One region of the Pantoea sp. CFCC18177 genome, then DNA from elsewhere that is predicted to be linked to it. Evidence: predicted binding sites of a transcription regulator. Region 1 holds the regulator's gene; each other region holds the start of a gene.

Region 1 (4,176 bases):
TCTTCGCAGGGACGAGAGTTGTGAGCAACATCACTTTGTGCGCAAGGCGAACGCTGCCAGATAAAGCCAGCCCATGCCAGCACGACCGTTGCCACCATCACGAGGGTCGTATTGTGCAGCGCTTGTGCTAATCCGGCGGATACCAGCAGACTGGCAATAAAGCACAGGCCGAGTTGAAACAGGTTCTGTAAACCCGCCGCTTTACCTGTGGCCTGAGGGAAGGGGGCCAAAGCACTGGCAACCACTATCGGGTAAATCGCGCCATTTGCCAGCGCCATGCCGCAGAAAGGCAGCAATAATGCCACTAATGATGGAGCAGGCAGCATGGCGACCACAAACAGACTGAGGATGCTCAGGCTATACACCACCAGCAGCCATGGAAGAAGTTGCGCACCCTGATAACGATTGAGCAACGCGCGGCAGCCGAAGCCACCAATCAGAAAAGCAATGGTCTGTGGGATATAGCTCAAGCCAATGTCTGCGGGTGTTAACCCTGCTGAGGCGAGAATAAAAGGTGAACCGGTTAGCCACGCGAAAAAACTGGCAGAACAGGCTGAGTAAATCAGCACGTTGCCACTGTATACGCGGGTCTTCAGCAGCGTGAGCCAGCCAGGTTGCGCAACCTTTGCAGCCTGACCCTTTTTGCGGGCAGTCAGTTGCAGGGTGCCAATGAGCAGCAAAACGGTGATCGCTGTGAGCGCGATAAAAATACTGCGCCAATGGAAGTGTCCCATTAGCCAGGCACCCAGCAATGGGGCTAAAGCTGGCGAGAGCGCGACCAGAGGCATGATGGTGGCAAACACTTTGTTGGCTTGTGCTTTCGGGTAGCGATCCACCACCAGTGCCTGCCAGCTCACGGCCGCCGCACAGACGCCCACAGCCTGTACGAAGCGCAATGCCAGCATCAGGTTTACATCTCTTACCCACAACATGCCAAGGCAGCCCAAGGCGAAAAGTGTCAATCCTGCCAACAGAATTGGTTTACGACCAAAGCGATCCGACAAGGGGCCCCAAAACACCTGCGCACAGGCAAACCCACCGAGAAACAGGCTAAGGCTGGCGCTGATCGTACCCGGAGCCGTGGCAAAATCGCGTTGCATGTCACCAAAAGCGGGCAGATACATATCCGTGGCGAGAAAGCCGAGCATACTCAGCAAGGCAAGGTAGGGCAGAAATCCTTTTGAAGACAACATAGTGATTCTCATTGGCAGATTGAACGCCGGGGAGTGTAAAAGAGTGCGTTATGGTTTGTGAAACGCTAATATTTGCAATCTGCTGTTAAAAATTTTGAAGGCAAATCCATGTGGTCTGAGCATGCACTGGAAGTAGTAGATGCGGTGGCGCGCACCGGCAGTTTCAGCGCGGCAGCGCAAGAGTTGCATCGTGTGCCTTCTGCCGTCAGCTATACCGTCAGGCAACTGGAAACCTGGTTAGCGGTTCCGTTGTTTGAACGTCAGCATCGTGAAGTCGTCTTAACACCAGCTGGTGAGCACTTTGTCCGTGAAGGGCGATCTGTTATCAAAAAAATGCTTGCAACGCGCAGGCAGTGCCAACAGTTGGCGAACGGCTGGCGCGGACAGTTGAGCATCGCGGTGGACTGCATCGTCAAACCCCAGCGCACCCGACAACTGGTGAAAGATTTTTACCGTCATTTCCCGGATATGGAGCTGATTATCAGCTACGAAGTGTTCAACGGTGTCTGGGATGCGCTGGCCGACGGGCGTGTTGATGTCGCTATTGGCGCAACGCAGGCGGTTCCGGTTGGCGGGCGTTTCGCCTTTCAGGATATGGGGGCCTTAAACTGGCGTTGCGTTGTCAGTCCCGATCATCCGTTGGTCAACAATACAGAATTAAATGATGAAATATTGCGTGCCTGGCCATCGCTGGTGCTGGAAGATACGTCTCGCGCATTACCCAGACGTATGACCTGGACCCTGGACAATCAGCGGCGTTTGGTGGTGCCGGAGTGGGAAACCGGAATGGATTGTTTGCAGGCGGGATTGTGTGTCGGCATGGTGCCAGGGCATTTAGCGCGGCCACTGTTGGATCAAGGCACGCTGGTGGAATTGCCACTGCCGCAGCCGTTTCCTGACAGCCCTTGCTGTGTCAGTTGGTCAGAGCAGCGAGCATCACCCGCGTTGGATTGGCTTCTGGCTTATCTGGGTGATGCAGAGACGCTGAACCACGAATGGCTCAGCGAAACGCGAGGTTAGCGGCGATAGTCGCGGAATGGGCCATCGGCAACGGAGCGGCGCTCAATCAAGGTCGGTTGAACCTCAATCGTTTGTGGCTCTTCACGCTTGCTGGTGATGCGATCCAGCAACATTTCGAGCGCTTTCTCACCCAACTCAGCCTTCGGTTGGTGCACGGTGGTGAGCGCTGGTGTGAAAAAGCGCGCGTTGCGCACGTTATCGTACCCGATCACGGAAATATCTTGCGGGACGCGCAAGCCCATCTCATCGGCTGCGCAAATCGCACCCATTGCCATGATATCGCCACCACAGAATACGGCAGTTGGACGCTGTTTCTGATTCAAGATTTGTTGCATCGCCTGATAGCCTGAATCGGGTTCAAAATCACCCTGCACAATCCACTCTGGCCGCACCGTGACCCCGGCTTCATTCATTGCCTGCAAGAAGCCAGCGTGGCGTCCACCGCCCGTGTTGCGTTCAAGTTGTCCCGGGATCGCGCCAATATCGCGGTGACCACGTTCGATCAAATAGCGCCCAGCCAAATAACCGCCATGGAAAGCATTGTCCTGCACGGTATCGGTAAAGTCACCGCGCGAAGCACCCCAGTCCATCACCACCATCGGGATATTGCGATTCTCCTCCAGCATTTGCAGCAGGTCATCTGGGTATTCGGAGCACATGACCAACAGACCATCGACGCGCTTCTGCGCCATCATCGAGAGATAAGCACGCTGCTTTTGCAGGTCGTTGTGCGCATTGCCAAGGATTAATGTGTAGCCGCGCTCGAAGCAGTGATTCTCAACCGCTTCAATGATCTCAGCAAAGTAGGGAGCTTCACTTGAAGTCGCCAGCAATCCCAATGTCTTGGTGTGATTGACCTTCAAACTGCGCGCAACGGCGCTGGGGGAATAGTGCAATTCTTTAATTGCTTCCCAAACGGCGTTACGCGTCTCTTCTGCGACAAAACGCGTTTTGTTGATGACATGCGAAACCGTGGTGGTGGAGACACCCGCGCGTTTTGCTACATCTTTAATTGTGGCCATGAAAAAGGTACTCCCCGGCTTATCGCAACGTACTGATAAGTATATTGTTAAACGTTTGCGTCTGCGAAGGGTTTTGCACCCGAAAATTTGGGTCAACGCTGCCTGTTCAGGCAGGAAAAATCGCTTCAGCAGGCTGTAAATACAGCATGCGCAAAATGGGTTGCGCAACGAAAGGCGGCGATTCTAGCAAGCTGGCGCGGATAACACGAGATTTTTGCCTGACGCTGTGCGAAAATTGTTTTAACCCTAATAAAAGTGTGACTAAGGAGTAGTGATGAGTACAGATCTGAAGCTGGCCCTGATGACCACGGTTGGCGCACTGTTAATGATTATTGCGTTCAGCTTTACGGCCATCCTGCATTAAACAAAAGCGTATAAAAAAAGCCGGTGCTGTGAAAGCATCCGGCTTTTTTTATACGTTGCGCAACGACTAACGAATGGTTTTCGGCGTCATCATGCGGCGTGCACCAACATAATGCTTCTCCCAGTAATCCTCACCCAACGCACTAATCTGAATGTCTTTACCGGTGCGCGGTGACTGAATAAATTTACCGTTACCAAGGTAGACACCTACGTGATCGGCAGTGCCACGATTATTAATACGGAAGAAGACTAAATCGCCTTTTTCGAGCATCTGACGCTTAATCGGCGCGGCATCATGCAAGTGATACATCTCATTCGCAGTGCGCGGGAATTTGTATTTGACTAAATCTTTGTAGGCGTACCACACCAGACCACTGCAGTCGAAACCTGTATTCGGCGAGGTGCCACCCCACTGATAAGGTTTGCCCAACTGGCCCATCAATTTGGTCATCGCTGTTTCACGCGCCTTTTGATAACGCTGGCGGTGTGATTTGCTCATGCGAATGCCGGTCAGCTCCAGCGCTTCATCATCGACTTCACGCGTTTTTTTGGCTAAGCGTTGATGGCCATATTTCTTT
Region 2 (4,176 bases), on a different contig from region 1:
TGCGTGCTGAGGGCGATAAGCTGCATTCCAGGAAGTTGCGCACCTTTAATGAGCCGCCGTTCAGGTAAATATGTACATTCCGGCCTGCTAGCAGGTCGGAATGACTTTCCGGTTCAACACTCATATTTCCATCACAGCCGTTTTCACAAACCATGCCACAACAGCCAGGATGGCCGGGATCATAATCGACCACGTTAAACGGTCATTCAGCTTTTCAAATTTGGCTTCTAGCCTTTCAAATTTGCGATCTATGCGTCTATCCAACTGGCCCATCTCGCCCATGAGTTCATTACGCATTTGCCCCTGCTCGGTTCTCAAACATTCAATGTCTGATTTCGTCGCAAAATGCTCGGATCGTGCCGTGAGCAGAGCAACATCAAACTGGATTTTTTGCGTGTTTTTTTCCAGATGTTCAACCCGTTTCGTTAACGTTTCCATGGGATGTTCTCCTTGATTGTGCATACCCAAAAGAAGCGGAGGAGATAAACGAGGCATGTTGTTAATGGGGTTATCCATCACCAAATCCTTTACTGTATTCGTTCAATCTTCCCACTATCACCTTAGTGAAACAGATTCGAACTGATTAAACATTCCACGAACCCGCCATTGGGATAAAAAAGTCAGGCAGTGAATGACGACGCGAGAAGTTAAACCAGGTCGACACATCCGTGAAGCGTGCATCAATGAGGATTGCGAGACATCGCACAGGAATTAACTACGGAGATGTAACAGATGACACGGAAGCCCGAGCGGGCTTCCGTAAACCAGAACTTAAGCGCTCAGCCAGCCCAGTTTGATCACGAACAGAATGGAGAGAATCACTAACGCGGCGTTGAGTTCTTTAGTACGACCACTCAGCAACTTCACCACGGTCCAGGTAATGAAACCGAAGGCGATGCCGTTAGCAATCGAGTAGGTCAGCGGCATGGTCAATGCCGTTACCGTCACTGGTGCAGCCGTGGTGATGTCTTTCCAGTCAATTTCAGCCAACCCGGAAGCCATCAGTACTGCCACGAACAGCAGAGCAGGTGCGGTGGCGTAAACCGGAACGCTACCCGCCAATGGCGAGAAGAACAGGCTCAGCAGGAACAGCACCGCGACCACGATGGCGGTCAAACCGGTACGTCCGCCGGCACTGACACCCGCCGCAGATTCGACGTAGCTGGTGGTGGTTGAGGTACCCAGCAGAGAACCAAACAAGGCAGCCGCACTATCCGCAATCAGTGCACGGCCCATTTTTGGCACGTTGCCCTGCTCATCAGCCAGGCCTGCACGCTTGGTCACACCCAACAGCGTACCGGTGTTATCAAACACATCAACGAACAGGAAGGCGAAGATGACACTTACCAGGCCCACGTTGAAGGCACCGGAGATATCCAGTTGCATAAAGGTCGGCGCAATCGAAGGCGGTGCAGAGAACACCCCACCAAATGGCGTCAGGCCAATCCCCATGGAGATAAAGGTCACCACCAGGATACCGATCAACACCGCACCGGTAACGCGACGTGCTTCCAGCGCTACAATAATAAAGAAGCCTAACAGCGCCAGCAGTGGACCCGGTTTCGTCAGATCGCCCAGACCCACTAAGGTGGCTGGGTTATCCACCACGATGCCCGCACCTTCCAGCGCAATCAGTGCCAGGAACAGACCAATACCGGCGGCAATGCCGGCACGCAGCGGTAAAGGAATACTGGCAATAATCCACTCACGAATCTTGAAAATCGACAGAGCAAAGAAAATCACTGCTGAGAGGAACACCGCACCCAGTGCAATCTGCCAGGTGTAACCCATATGCAGTACCACGGTGTAGGTGAAGAAGGCGTTAAGCCCCATGCCGGGAGCCAGAGCGATCGGATAGTTAGCGATCAAACCCATCAACACGCAGCCAATTGCCGCTGCCAGACAGGTCGCCACAAACACCGCACCTTTATCCATGCCGGTTGCACCGAGGATGCTCGGGTTAACAAACAGGATATAGGCCATTGCCAGGAAGGTGGTAATACCGGCAATAATTTCCGTACGCACGGTGGTGTTGTGCGCTTTTAATTTGAAGAGTTTTTCTAACATCATCATCTCTCATGAGCGGAGACGGCACGGATGCACGTTCTCTCTTGCCAATGTGGTTAAGCTAGTGATTATTTTTTTGATGAAAGCGATTTAAGCCGGACGTAAGGCAAGAACGCCTTCCGCTTTCCCCTGTCCATATAGCAATAGCTATGCCATCACTGTACGCAATCGTTTACGTACGCGAATGTATTTAAGCTTAAGATAATTCTGAACCAGAACGAGGCGCGATTATGGTGCATTGCACTATCACTGCGCAATCGTTTTCCCTAAGGGCCATGCGCACGGCAAAAAATATTGCGGCAACGCACGCTTTCACACTCTGCCAGGCGATGGCGCTCACGTTTCTGCAGCCTGAATCGGCAGCCTAAAAACATCGGGTTACACTGCTTTTTAACCCTTCCGCAACAAAGAGACAGCGCAATGAAGCCCGCGATTTTGGTCGTTGATGATGATCGTGCCGTGTGTGAATTGCTGCACGATGTATTAAGTGAACACGTGTTTACCGTCTACAGCTGCCACCAAGGCAAAGATGCGCTGGCGCTGGTCAGCCTGCATCCTGAGATCGCTCTGGTGATGCTGGATATGATGCTACCCGATACCAACGGCCTGCTGGTGCTACAACAGATGCAAAGACAGCGTCCAGACCTGCTGGTCATCATGTTAACGGGGATGGGTTCTGAAGCGGATATGGTGGTAGGCCTGGAAATGGGAGCCGATGATTATATCGCGAAACCCTTTAACCCTCGGGTGGTGGTGGCACGCGCCAGAGCCGCGTTACGCCGCTGCGGCCGTCTGACTCAACCTGAGATGCAATATGACGAGGGGTGGCAGTTCAATGGCTGGCGCCTGGATGACGCCCGTTGCCAGTTGTTTAATCCACAACGGGAGAGTGTGCCGCTGACCCAAGGGGAATTTACCTTACTGCGCGCTTTAGTGGGCCACGCCCGCAAAGTGTTAACCCGCGATCAACTGCTGGAACTGACCCACAGCGAAAGCCTGGAAGTCTTTGATCGCACAATTGACGTGCTGATTATGCGGTTGAGACGAAAAATCGAAACTAATCCACATCAGCCCAGCCTGATCCGCACCATCCGCGGTTTGGGTTACGTTTTTTCTGCGGATGTGATGCGCCCCGCTTCTGCATCACGTGAAACACAAATAGCCTGATTCATCCAGCGCTGCATCTCGGCCAATGGCCGCGTGCCGTCCAGCGCATTCGCTGCATGTAGATTAAAACAGGCGCAGGTGTGTGCCAGCTTCAGCGTGTCTAACATCGTCCAGTTCTCGTGACTGGCATAAAGCACACCCGCACAGAAGGCATCGCCCGCGCCGACGCTGCCAACAATCTCCTCAGGCGTCAGGCACCACGCGGGCTGCCAGATCCCCTCTTCTGTACCTTCTTGCCCCCACGCTCCCTCTGGCGCATGGATCACCACCCGCTGACGCACCCCTTGTGCAATGAGCCATGCTGCCGCTTGCGCAAAGGCTTCTGGTGCTGCCAGCCCCTGTTCGTTGCGTAACGTGATACCCGTCAACGCTTGCGCCTCAAGCTCGTTAATCACCAGATAATCCAGCCAGCGCAGCGCGGGGACAACCAGGGGGCGATATTCTCCCGCTCGCGAGACCAAATCCAGCGAGGTGAGATAATCGCGTTGCTGCATCTGTGCCAGCAACCGCGCACTGCGTGTGGCGTATTCATCGTCGGGTTGATCCAGACTATCCAGCAACAGTAGATAACCCAGATGGAAAATACGATGCGGTGTCGCGACCTCAGCAAAATGCGGCAGATCCAGCTGTGCATTGGCGCCACGCGCATGGAAGAAGGTGCGCTGCCCATCTGGCGTGGTCATCACCTGGGTCATGGCGGTGGTGACACTGCAGGTGCGCTGGACAAAACGGCGATCTATCTGATGGTCGTCCAACAGCTGCACGATGTAATCGCCGTCATTATCTTCCCCGACCATCCCCACCCCCGCCAGCGGCACATTCACCTGCATGCGCGCCAGCGTGAACAACACATTGAGCGCGGCCCCACCGCTGCATTTCTCGCTGTGGGTAATCTCCGCCAGCCAGCCCTGCTCCGGCCAGTGAGTAATACGCTGCACATGG
Region 3 (4,176 bases), on a different contig from region 1:
ATAGCCACCCAGCGTTTGTTTCGTCACGGTACGGAACATACGCTGCAGGTGCCATTTTGAGTAGCCTGATTTTGCCGCGACTTCATCGATCGACAGCGCCTTATCCAGATTCTCATCGATCCAGTGAGTCAGTGAATGAATGATTTCCTGTTGCATCATAGTCTCATCCTTCTGAAGGTTGTTTTACCTGGTTTGAAATTCGAACTTTTGTTGGGGTGCGAGTATAATTCCTCAAGTTAACTTGAGGTAAAGGCCCTAAATGAAAAAAGAACGCAATTACCCAAAGCCCGTTTTGACACCCGGAGAAGTGGCGAAACGCAGTGGCGTGGCGGTGTCAGCGCTGCATTTCTATGAAACCAAAGGGTTAATTTTTAGCTCACGCAATGGCGGTAATCAGCGGCGCTACAGTCGTGATGTGCTGAGGCGCGTGGCGATTATCAAGATCGCGCAGCGCATTGGCATTCCACTGGCGACAGTGAGTGACAGTTTGATGCACGTGCCGGCGAATAAACGCATGTCAACGCAGGAGTGGGATGCGTTGACGCAGCACTGGCGCGAAGAGCTGGATAAGCGCATTGAGACGCTGACGCGCCTGCGCAACGATCTTGACGGCTGCATTGGCTGTGGCTGTTTGTCGATGCGGGATTGTCCGCTGCGCAACCCCGGAGACCGTCTGGCGCAGCAAGGGTCCGGTGCGGTGTTACTCGATCCCGAACAGGATGAGCCCAAAAGTTGATCCGCTATACTTGCCGAAACACTTTCGTCGGCAAGGAAAAGCGCATGATCACCGTACACCATCTGGAAAATTCCCGTTCGCACCGTGTGTTATGGCTGCTGGAAGAGCTGTCGGTGCCCTATCAAATCAAGCGCTATCAACGTGAAAAGAACTTGCTGGCACCGGAAGCGTTGAAGAAAGTGCACCCGCTGGGTAAGTCGCCGGTGATCACAGACGGTAATCGCGTGATTGCGGAATCAGGTGCGATTCTGGAGTACCTGCAGCAAAAATATGACAGTGAGCATCTGTTGGTACTGACCGACGAGAATGAGCAGATCCAGGCACGCTACTGGCTGCATTATGCCGAAGGTTCACTGATGCCGTTGTTGCTGATGAAACTGGTTTTTGGGCAGTTAGGGAAAAAGCCGGTGCCGTGGCTGTTACGTCCCGCAGGTGCCGCGCTGAGCAAGGGCATCCAGAAAGCCTGGCTGAATAAACAGCTGCAACTGCATGGTAGCGTCATTGAGCAGCATCTCAGTCAACATCGCTATTTCGCGGGCTCGCGCTTCAGCATCGCGGATGTACAAATGAGCTTCCCGCTGCTGGCCCTGCAGACGCGAGGATCACAACAAGAGATGCCCGCTATCACACGCTGGTTGGAGGAGATGCAGCAGCGCGCCGCTTGGCAACGTGCGGTTGAGCAGGGCGGCCCGATCGCATTGGCGTAGCCACCCTACAACATAACTGTAGCGGCGCAATTTATTGCGCATTGACCCGCCGCAGCACGGCTCTACCTATGCGCGATAAATCTCGCCGCTACGTTTTCGCGTCGCATTCTCTCATATCACCCGATCAAAACCGGACGCTTTATCCTGCCTTGTCATCGATTAGTAGTTGAAAACCCCATAGCAAACGCCAGATAATCGTTTGCCTTTTTCCGTGTCCCCCTTAACGACCTGGAATACGCGGCCACGTAAACGTTTGCCTCTTTTCTCACTGAGAAGCCTTCACCAGGGTGATGTGCAAACGCGGGCCGTGGGGCTTATTACATCTTAAAAAACGCAGAGGATTGACTATGTCTGGCGAATCACGCCCGGCCAGTGGAAAACTGGACGCTTGGTTTAACATTTCAGCACGTGGCAGCAGCGTGCGCCAGGAAGTACTGGCAGGATTGACCACCTTTTTAGCCATGGTCTACTCCGTCATCGTGGTGCCTGGCATGCTCGGCAAAGCGGGTTTCTCGCCGACGGCTGTGTTTGTTGCCACCTGTCTGGTCGCCAGTTTTGGATCGATCATTATGGGGTTATGGGCCAATCTGCCAATGGCGATTGGTTGCGCTATCTCGCTCACCGCTTTTACTGCGTTCAGCCTTGTGCTGGGGCAGCATATCAGCGTGCCGGTTGCGTTGGGCGCTGTGTTCCTGATGGGCTTGTTGTTCACTTTGATTTCGGTGACGGGCATTCGTGCATGGATTTTACGTAACCTGCCGATGGGCGTTGCGCACGGTACGGGTGTTGGTATCGGCTTGTTCCTGCTGTTGATCGCCGCCGACGGGATTGGTTTAGTGGTGAAAAACCCGGCACCGGGCTTACCGGTTGCGCTTGGCCACTTCACTTCGTTTCCGGTGATCATGGCGTTGATTGGTCTGGCCGCGATCTTTGGTCTGGAAAAACGTCGTGTTCCCGGCGGCATTTTGCTGACTATCATTGCGATTTCCGTGGTGGGTTTGATTTTTGATCCCGCTGTGACCTATCAAGGGCTGTTTGCCATGCCAAGCCTGAAAGATGCCAATGGCCAATCCGCCATGTTTAGCCTTGATATCATGGGAGCGCTGCAACCGGTGGTGCTGCCGAGTGTATTGGCACTGGTGATGACGGCAGTATTCGACGCCACCGGCACTATTCGCGCGGTCGCGGGCCAGGCCAATCTGCTGGACAAAGATGGGCAGATCATTAACGGCGGTCGCGCATTAACGACTGACTCCGTCAGCAGCCTGTTTGCAGGGTTAGTCGGTGCTTCGCCAGCGGCGGTGTACATCGAATCTGCCGCAGGTACCGCCGCCGGGGGCAAAACCGGCCTGACGGCGATTGTGGTTGGCCTGCTGTTCCTGCTGATTCTGTTTATGTCTCCACTGGCCTATCTGGTGCCAGCCTATGCAACGGCACCCGCATTGATGTACGTAGGTCTGTTGATGCTGAGCAACGTGGCAAAAATCGACTTCAATGATTTTGTCGATGCGATGTCGGGTTTGGTGACGGCGGTCTTCATCGTGCTGACCTGCAACATCGTCACCGGCATTATGCTGGGCTTCGGTTCCCTGGTGATTGGTCGCGTGTTTGCCGGTGAGTGGCGCAAACTGAATGTTGGCACGGTAGTGATTGCCATTGCGCTGGTGGCATTCTACGCCGGTGGCTGGGCCATCTGACTTTTAAATACGCTTAATTCCAGATAAGTCTCTTTCTGGTCCACGCCGCACGCAGGGTTGCCCCTTCGGGCGGCGTTTTGTTTTACACTTTCCTTCGCAACAACATCGCTTGAATAAATACGATTCGCCTAAGGAAAGCATGGAAATCTTCTTTACCATTCTCATTATGACGCTGGTGGTGTCACTCTCCGGCGTTGCGGCACGCATACTGCCGTTCCAAATCCCGCTGCCACTGGTACAAATTGCTGCAGGTGCACTGCTGGCTGTACCGAGCTTTGGTCTGCACGTGGATTTTGACCCTGAACTGTTCCTCGTGCTGTTCATTCCGCCGTTGCTGTTTGCCGATGGCTGGAAAACGCCGATTAATGAATTTCTTCATCACGGACGCGAAATCATCGGCCTCGCGCTGGTGTTAGTGCTGATTACCGTAGTAGGGATCGGTTACCTGATTTACTGGCTGGTGCCGGGTATCCCGCTGATCCCGGCGTTCGCGCTGGCGGCGGTCCTGTCACCCACCGATGCCGTGGCGCTCTCCGGCATTGTGGGGGAAGGGCGCATCCCGAAAAAAATCATGTCGATTGTGCAGGGCGAAGCCTTGATGAACGACGCATCGGGCCTGGTCTCGCTGAAGTTTGCTGTCGCCGTAGCAATGGGCACCATGGTATTTACCTGGGGCGGGGCCAGCATTGAGTTTCTTAAGGTGGCCGTCGGCGGCCTGATTGCGGGTGTGGCCGTCTGTTGGCTGTATGGCCGTTCGCTGCGCTTACTGAGCCGCTGGAGCGGAGACGATCCGGCTACGCAAACGGTACTGCTGCTGTTACTGCCGTTCGCCTCTTATCTGATCGCTGAACACCTTGGCGTATCAGGTATCCTTGCTGCAGTGGCGGCGGGTATGACCATCACCCGTTCTGGCATTATCCGTCAGGCACCGTTAGCCATGCGTCTGCGCGCCAACAGCGTATGGCAGATGCTGGAGTTCGTGTTCAACGGCATGGTGTTCCTGATGCTGGGCTTGCAATTGCCCGACATCCTTGAA
Region 4 (4,176 bases), on a different contig from region 1:
TGTTGCACCTTCAGTTTTAATATATTTTACTGTGGATGTGTAAAATAAAATCTTTTTTTATTTTAATGATAGCCGTACTCTCTGAGTTTAGAGTTAAGCTCAACATGATTGGAACAGGATAATTTATTGAGAATACGCCGTTTGTAAGTGCTGATTGTTTTATTGCTTAAGTTATACCTCGCGGCGATATCCACCTGTTTTTCCCCTCTTGAGAAAAACTGGAGTAGTTGAAATTCTGTTTTGTTCAGGATATTCAGATGCGAATCTAAATACTGCCATCGCATGTAATTTTTGATGTAATAGTCCTTGTAATTACTTGTGGCATCCTGAATCTCACCAATTGGATCCCGCTTTGTAATAATTACCGCGTGGGAGAGATTATCAAAAAAAAAGCGTAACATAGCGTTATCTTCAAAACGCGTGAAGATAATAATCTTCAACCAGGGCAATCTGGCGTTCAACAACTTCAGAAAATTGTACACCTCGCTTACATTGTTGTTTGGGGAGGCCAGTTCGGTGATAAAAAATTCGACATAATGCTTCGCAAGGATGGCTTTCGTATGCCTGATAGAGACTTGCTGGCATTCGAGGCTTAACTGGCCCTCAAGAAGGCAACTTAGCCCCGATACTGCCCAAACATCATTATCCATACACAATATCTTCATGGGACGACTCCAGCATCAGTTGAAATATAGATTTATTCAAGATAATTTACTTTACTGTAAAGTAAATAAACTAATGCGGCAACTAGTATCGTAGGGGTTTTTATGAAGTGACCGGATTTGGGGTGAGATCCCCGATTGTCGTCTACTGTCAGTCAATGCGCATGTTTGAATGCATTTTTTGCCTTAGCTATCTGACAGTATCCGGATCATGAGAGTTGGTTGAAGCTCGCGCTAGCACTGATCCGCGTTAGAAGCACTGAAATCCGCATCTGACCTTTTCCTATCCGAAATCAGGCTATCAATTGCGTTGGACTGCACAGAACTAAACGATGAAATTGTTAGGCGGATTTGGCTTTACCGAAGTTGTGATAGAGCTCATTTAATGCAAAAAAAGCTGCCCCAACTCTGCGCCTAAGGTGCTAGCGGGAATATAAAACTTGCAGCCACTCATTATCAGTACAGAAGCTTCTTACATTTGCCCCGCTTTCCCGTTCTATAACACTAAGTGTTAGCTACTTTTGGTCTTTCCTTGTGGGTTAAAGGCTATGTAGTACGGGTGGAGTTGTGACTAGTTCTGCGAGTACGTAACAGCATGACAATTTACTCATCAAAAAAGCGGCATTGTGTTTTTGATATCAGGTACAGTCATAAGGGTAAAAAAGGGGCAAATCCAGGGGCATAACTGGGCAGAAGGGGCAAAAAAGGGGCAGGAAAAGACGACATTAGCAGAGGTTGGCAGGTTTTAGCTCATGGCTAACTTTATGATTTTCTATATTTAAACTTAAAAATCATAAAATTAACCATCAACATCAAACTTATCCTTAAACGATTTCAGGTTCTCAGCCACACCTTAGCATTAACCCTGACACCATGCTCATGAAAAGCCTAACCGGTGTGTTGCAGGATTCTTCGTGCACAAAAAGAGTGCGCTATTGCACCGGCATTGCGCAAAAAATCACGGGTCTTACTACGTTATCTCTGCGATTTACACTTTCATCACCAATAGCAACCGTTTGCCATTGTCAGCAAACGGTTGCGCATTCGTTTGCGAATTGATCCTGCCCTCAAAATCAATAAAAATCACCTATTTTATTGAAATAGAACAGTATTTTTTGTTCTAAGCTTTGGCATGTCCCTTGCAATTCACTTTCAAGGCAATTATCTGCAATGACATGTATCAAGGAACTTTTATGCCTTACGCCTCTGAAACCCTGCTGCGCGCCAGCTTCTTTGACTTCACCGCCCTGGCTGCACAGCCCGATCAGATTGCGGCCAATGCACGCTATCTTGAAGATGGCCTACTAACGCTGCGTGATGGCAAAGTGGTCGCGCTGGAAAGTTGGGAGATCGCAGAAGGGCGCGTTGATGCCGCTCAGGTGATCGATCTGCGCGGTAAACTCATCGTGCCGGGCTTTGTCGACACCCACATCCACTATCCGCAAACAGAGATGATTGGGGCCTTTGGCGAGCAGCTACTGGAGTGGCTGAACCAATACACTTTCCCGGTCGAGAGCCAATATCACTGCCCGGACCACGCTGCGCAGATGTCCGCCTTCTTCTTGCAGCAGCTCTTGGCGAATGGCACCACCAGTGCGCTGGTGTTTGGCACCGTCCACAAACAGTCCGTTGACGCCTTATTTAGCGCAGCGGAAAAGCTCGATATGCGATTGATCGCGGGCAAGGTGATGATGGATCGCAACGCGCCAGAGTATCTGACCGAAACCCCCGAAGAGAGTTATCAGCATACCCTGGAACTGATTGAGCGCTGGCACCAGCGTGGTCGGCTTAGTTATGCATTGACGCCGCGCTTTGCGCCAACGTCATCACCGGCGCTGCTGGAGAAGGTACGTCAGCTGCGTGAAGAGTTCCCTGATACCTGGCTGCACACACACCTCAGTGAGAACCAGCAGGAAATTGCCTGGGTGAACGAATTGTTCCCAGAGCACGACGGCTACCTTGATGTGTATCACCAGCATCAACTGACCGGTAAGCGCAGTGTGTTTGCGCATTGCCTGCATCTGGAAGATCGCGAATGGCAATGCCTGCACGATACCGATTCCTCCATCGCATTCTGCCCCACCTCCAATCTGTTCCTCGGCAGCGGGTTGTTCAACATCAAACGCTGCTGGCAGCAGGGTGTGCGCATGGGTATCGGAACCGATGTCGGCGCAGGTACCACTTTTAATATGCTGCAAACCCTGGGGGAGGCTTACAAAGTTGGGCAGTTGCAACAATACCGACTCAGTGCCTGTGAAGCCTTCTACCACGCCACACTGGGCGGGGCGCATGCGCTCGATTTAGATGACAAAATTGGTAACTTCAATCCCGGCAAAGAGGCCGATTTTGTGGTGCTCGATCCGGCGGTGTCACCGCTGCAAAAATTACGCAGTGCCAACAGTAAAGACATCTGGGAACGCCTGTTTGTCATGATGACGCTGGGCGATGACCGCAATATTGCCCAAACCTGGCTGAGTGGCAAACCCGTCTGGCAGCGGCATGGCGAGGAGATAACCGCATGATCCAGTTTCTGCTCAACAACCGCCTGATCACCGAGACGGCTTTAGACCCCAATCTCACGGTGCTCAATTACCTGCGCAATCAGCAGCAGCGGCGCGGCACGAAGGAAGGTTGCGCGTCAGGAGACTGTGGTGCCTGCACGGTAACGCTGGGTAAAGTGGTAGCGGGGCGCATGCAGTATCAAACGGTCAACAGCTGCCTGACACTGGTGAGCAGTTTACAAGGCAAACAGTTGATTACCGTAGAAGATCTCAAGCAGGGGCGTGAACTGCACAGTGTGCAGCAGGCCATGGTGGATTGCCACGGCTCGCAATGCGGTTATTGTACGCCGGGGTTTGTCATGTCCATGTTTACCTTGCAAAAAAACAGTCAAGGCTGGAATCCGCACCATGCCGAACAGGCGCTGGCGGGCAATCTGTGCCGCTGTACCGGCTATCGACCGATTATGGCAGCGGCGCAGCAGGCGTGTGAGCAGCCAGTAGCAGATGCATTTACAGCTGATGAAACCGCGCTGGTACAGCGGCTTCAGGCATTGAACAACACAGAAGTGCAAACCCTTGAAGCCAACGGCAGCCGCTGTTTTGTGCCAAAAACGCTGGCGCAGTTAGCCGCGCTGTATGAGCAGCATCCTGACGCGCGTTTGCTGGCGGGCGGCACTGATCTGACTTTGCAAATTACCCAGCAGTATCAACGTCTGCCATTGTTGATCGCCTTAGAGCAGGTGCAGGAATTAGCCGAGTGCAGCGAAGATGAGGACACGTTCCGGCTGGGAGCGGCCGCGCCGCTGCATCTCTGTTACCACTTCCTGACCGACAAAATCCCGGCTTTTAGCGCCACACTCGAGCGTTTTGCGTCACTGCAAATTCGCAATCAGGGCACGCTGGGCGGCAACATCGGTAATGCTTCACCGATTGGCGACTGTGCGCCGATGCTGCTGGCGTTGAATGCGCGTTTGGCCCTGCAGAAAGGAAAAGTGATGCGTGAGGTGCCACTC

What was found. Region 1 encodes PurR, which represses purine synthesis genes. Its sites were predicted from a motif close to CANGCAAACGTTTGCNTG; they were not measured.
Region 2: the regulator PurR is predicted to act here: its motif matches at 2,229-2,246, upstream of ACPUC8_RS20555 (NCS2 family permease).
Region 3: the regulator PurR is predicted to act here: its motif matches at 1,686-1,703, upstream of ACPUC8_RS17425 (NCS2 family permease).
Region 4: the regulator PurR is predicted to act here: its motif matches at 1,668-1,685, upstream of guaD (guanine deaminase).

The regions. Positions count from the first base shown of each region.
Region 1 covers NZ_JBNBPL010000030.1:50,972-55,147, forward strand. Annotated here, with positions in the region: gene punC (purine nucleoside transporter PunC) at 1-1,193, opposite strand, end outside; gene punR (DNA-binding transcriptional activator PunR) at 1,302-2,213, shown strand; gene purR (HTH-type transcriptional repressor PurR) at 2,210-3,235, opposite strand; gene cydH (cytochrome bd-I oxidase subunit CydH) at 3,510-3,599, shown strand; gene ACPUC8_RS22845 (C40 family peptidase) at 3,666-4,176, opposite strand, start outside.
Region 2 covers NZ_JBNBPL010000024.1:74,634-78,809, reverse strand. Annotated here, with positions in the region: gene ACPUC8_RS20565 (AMP nucleosidase) at 1-68, shown strand, start outside; gene ACPUC8_RS20560 (hypothetical protein) at 121-516, opposite strand; gene ACPUC8_RS20555 (NCS2 family permease) at 772-2,070, opposite strand; gene ACPUC8_RS20550 (response regulator) at 2,488-3,234, shown strand; gene ACPUC8_RS20545 (carbohydrate kinase family protein) at 3,171-4,176, opposite strand, start outside.
Region 3 covers NZ_JBNBPL010000017.1:107,895-112,070, forward strand. Annotated here, with positions in the region: gene soxS (superoxide response transcriptional regulator SoxS) at 1-159, opposite strand, end outside; gene soxR (redox-sensitive transcriptional activator SoxR) at 260-736, shown strand; gene ACPUC8_RS17420 (glutathione S-transferase family protein) at 781-1,443, shown strand; gene ACPUC8_RS17425 (NCS2 family permease) at 1,791-3,140, shown strand; gene ACPUC8_RS17430 (Na+/H+ antiporter) at 3,280-4,176, shown strand, end outside.
Region 4 covers NZ_JBNBPL010000012.1:103,955-108,130, forward strand. Annotated here, with positions in the region: gene ACPUC8_RS14375 (efflux RND transporter periplasmic adaptor subunit) at 1-1, opposite strand, end outside; gene ACPUC8_RS14380 (helix-turn-helix transcriptional regulator) at 63-650, opposite strand; gene guaD (guanine deaminase) at 1,856-3,184, shown strand; gene xdhA (xanthine dehydrogenase small subunit) at 3,181-4,176, shown strand, end outside.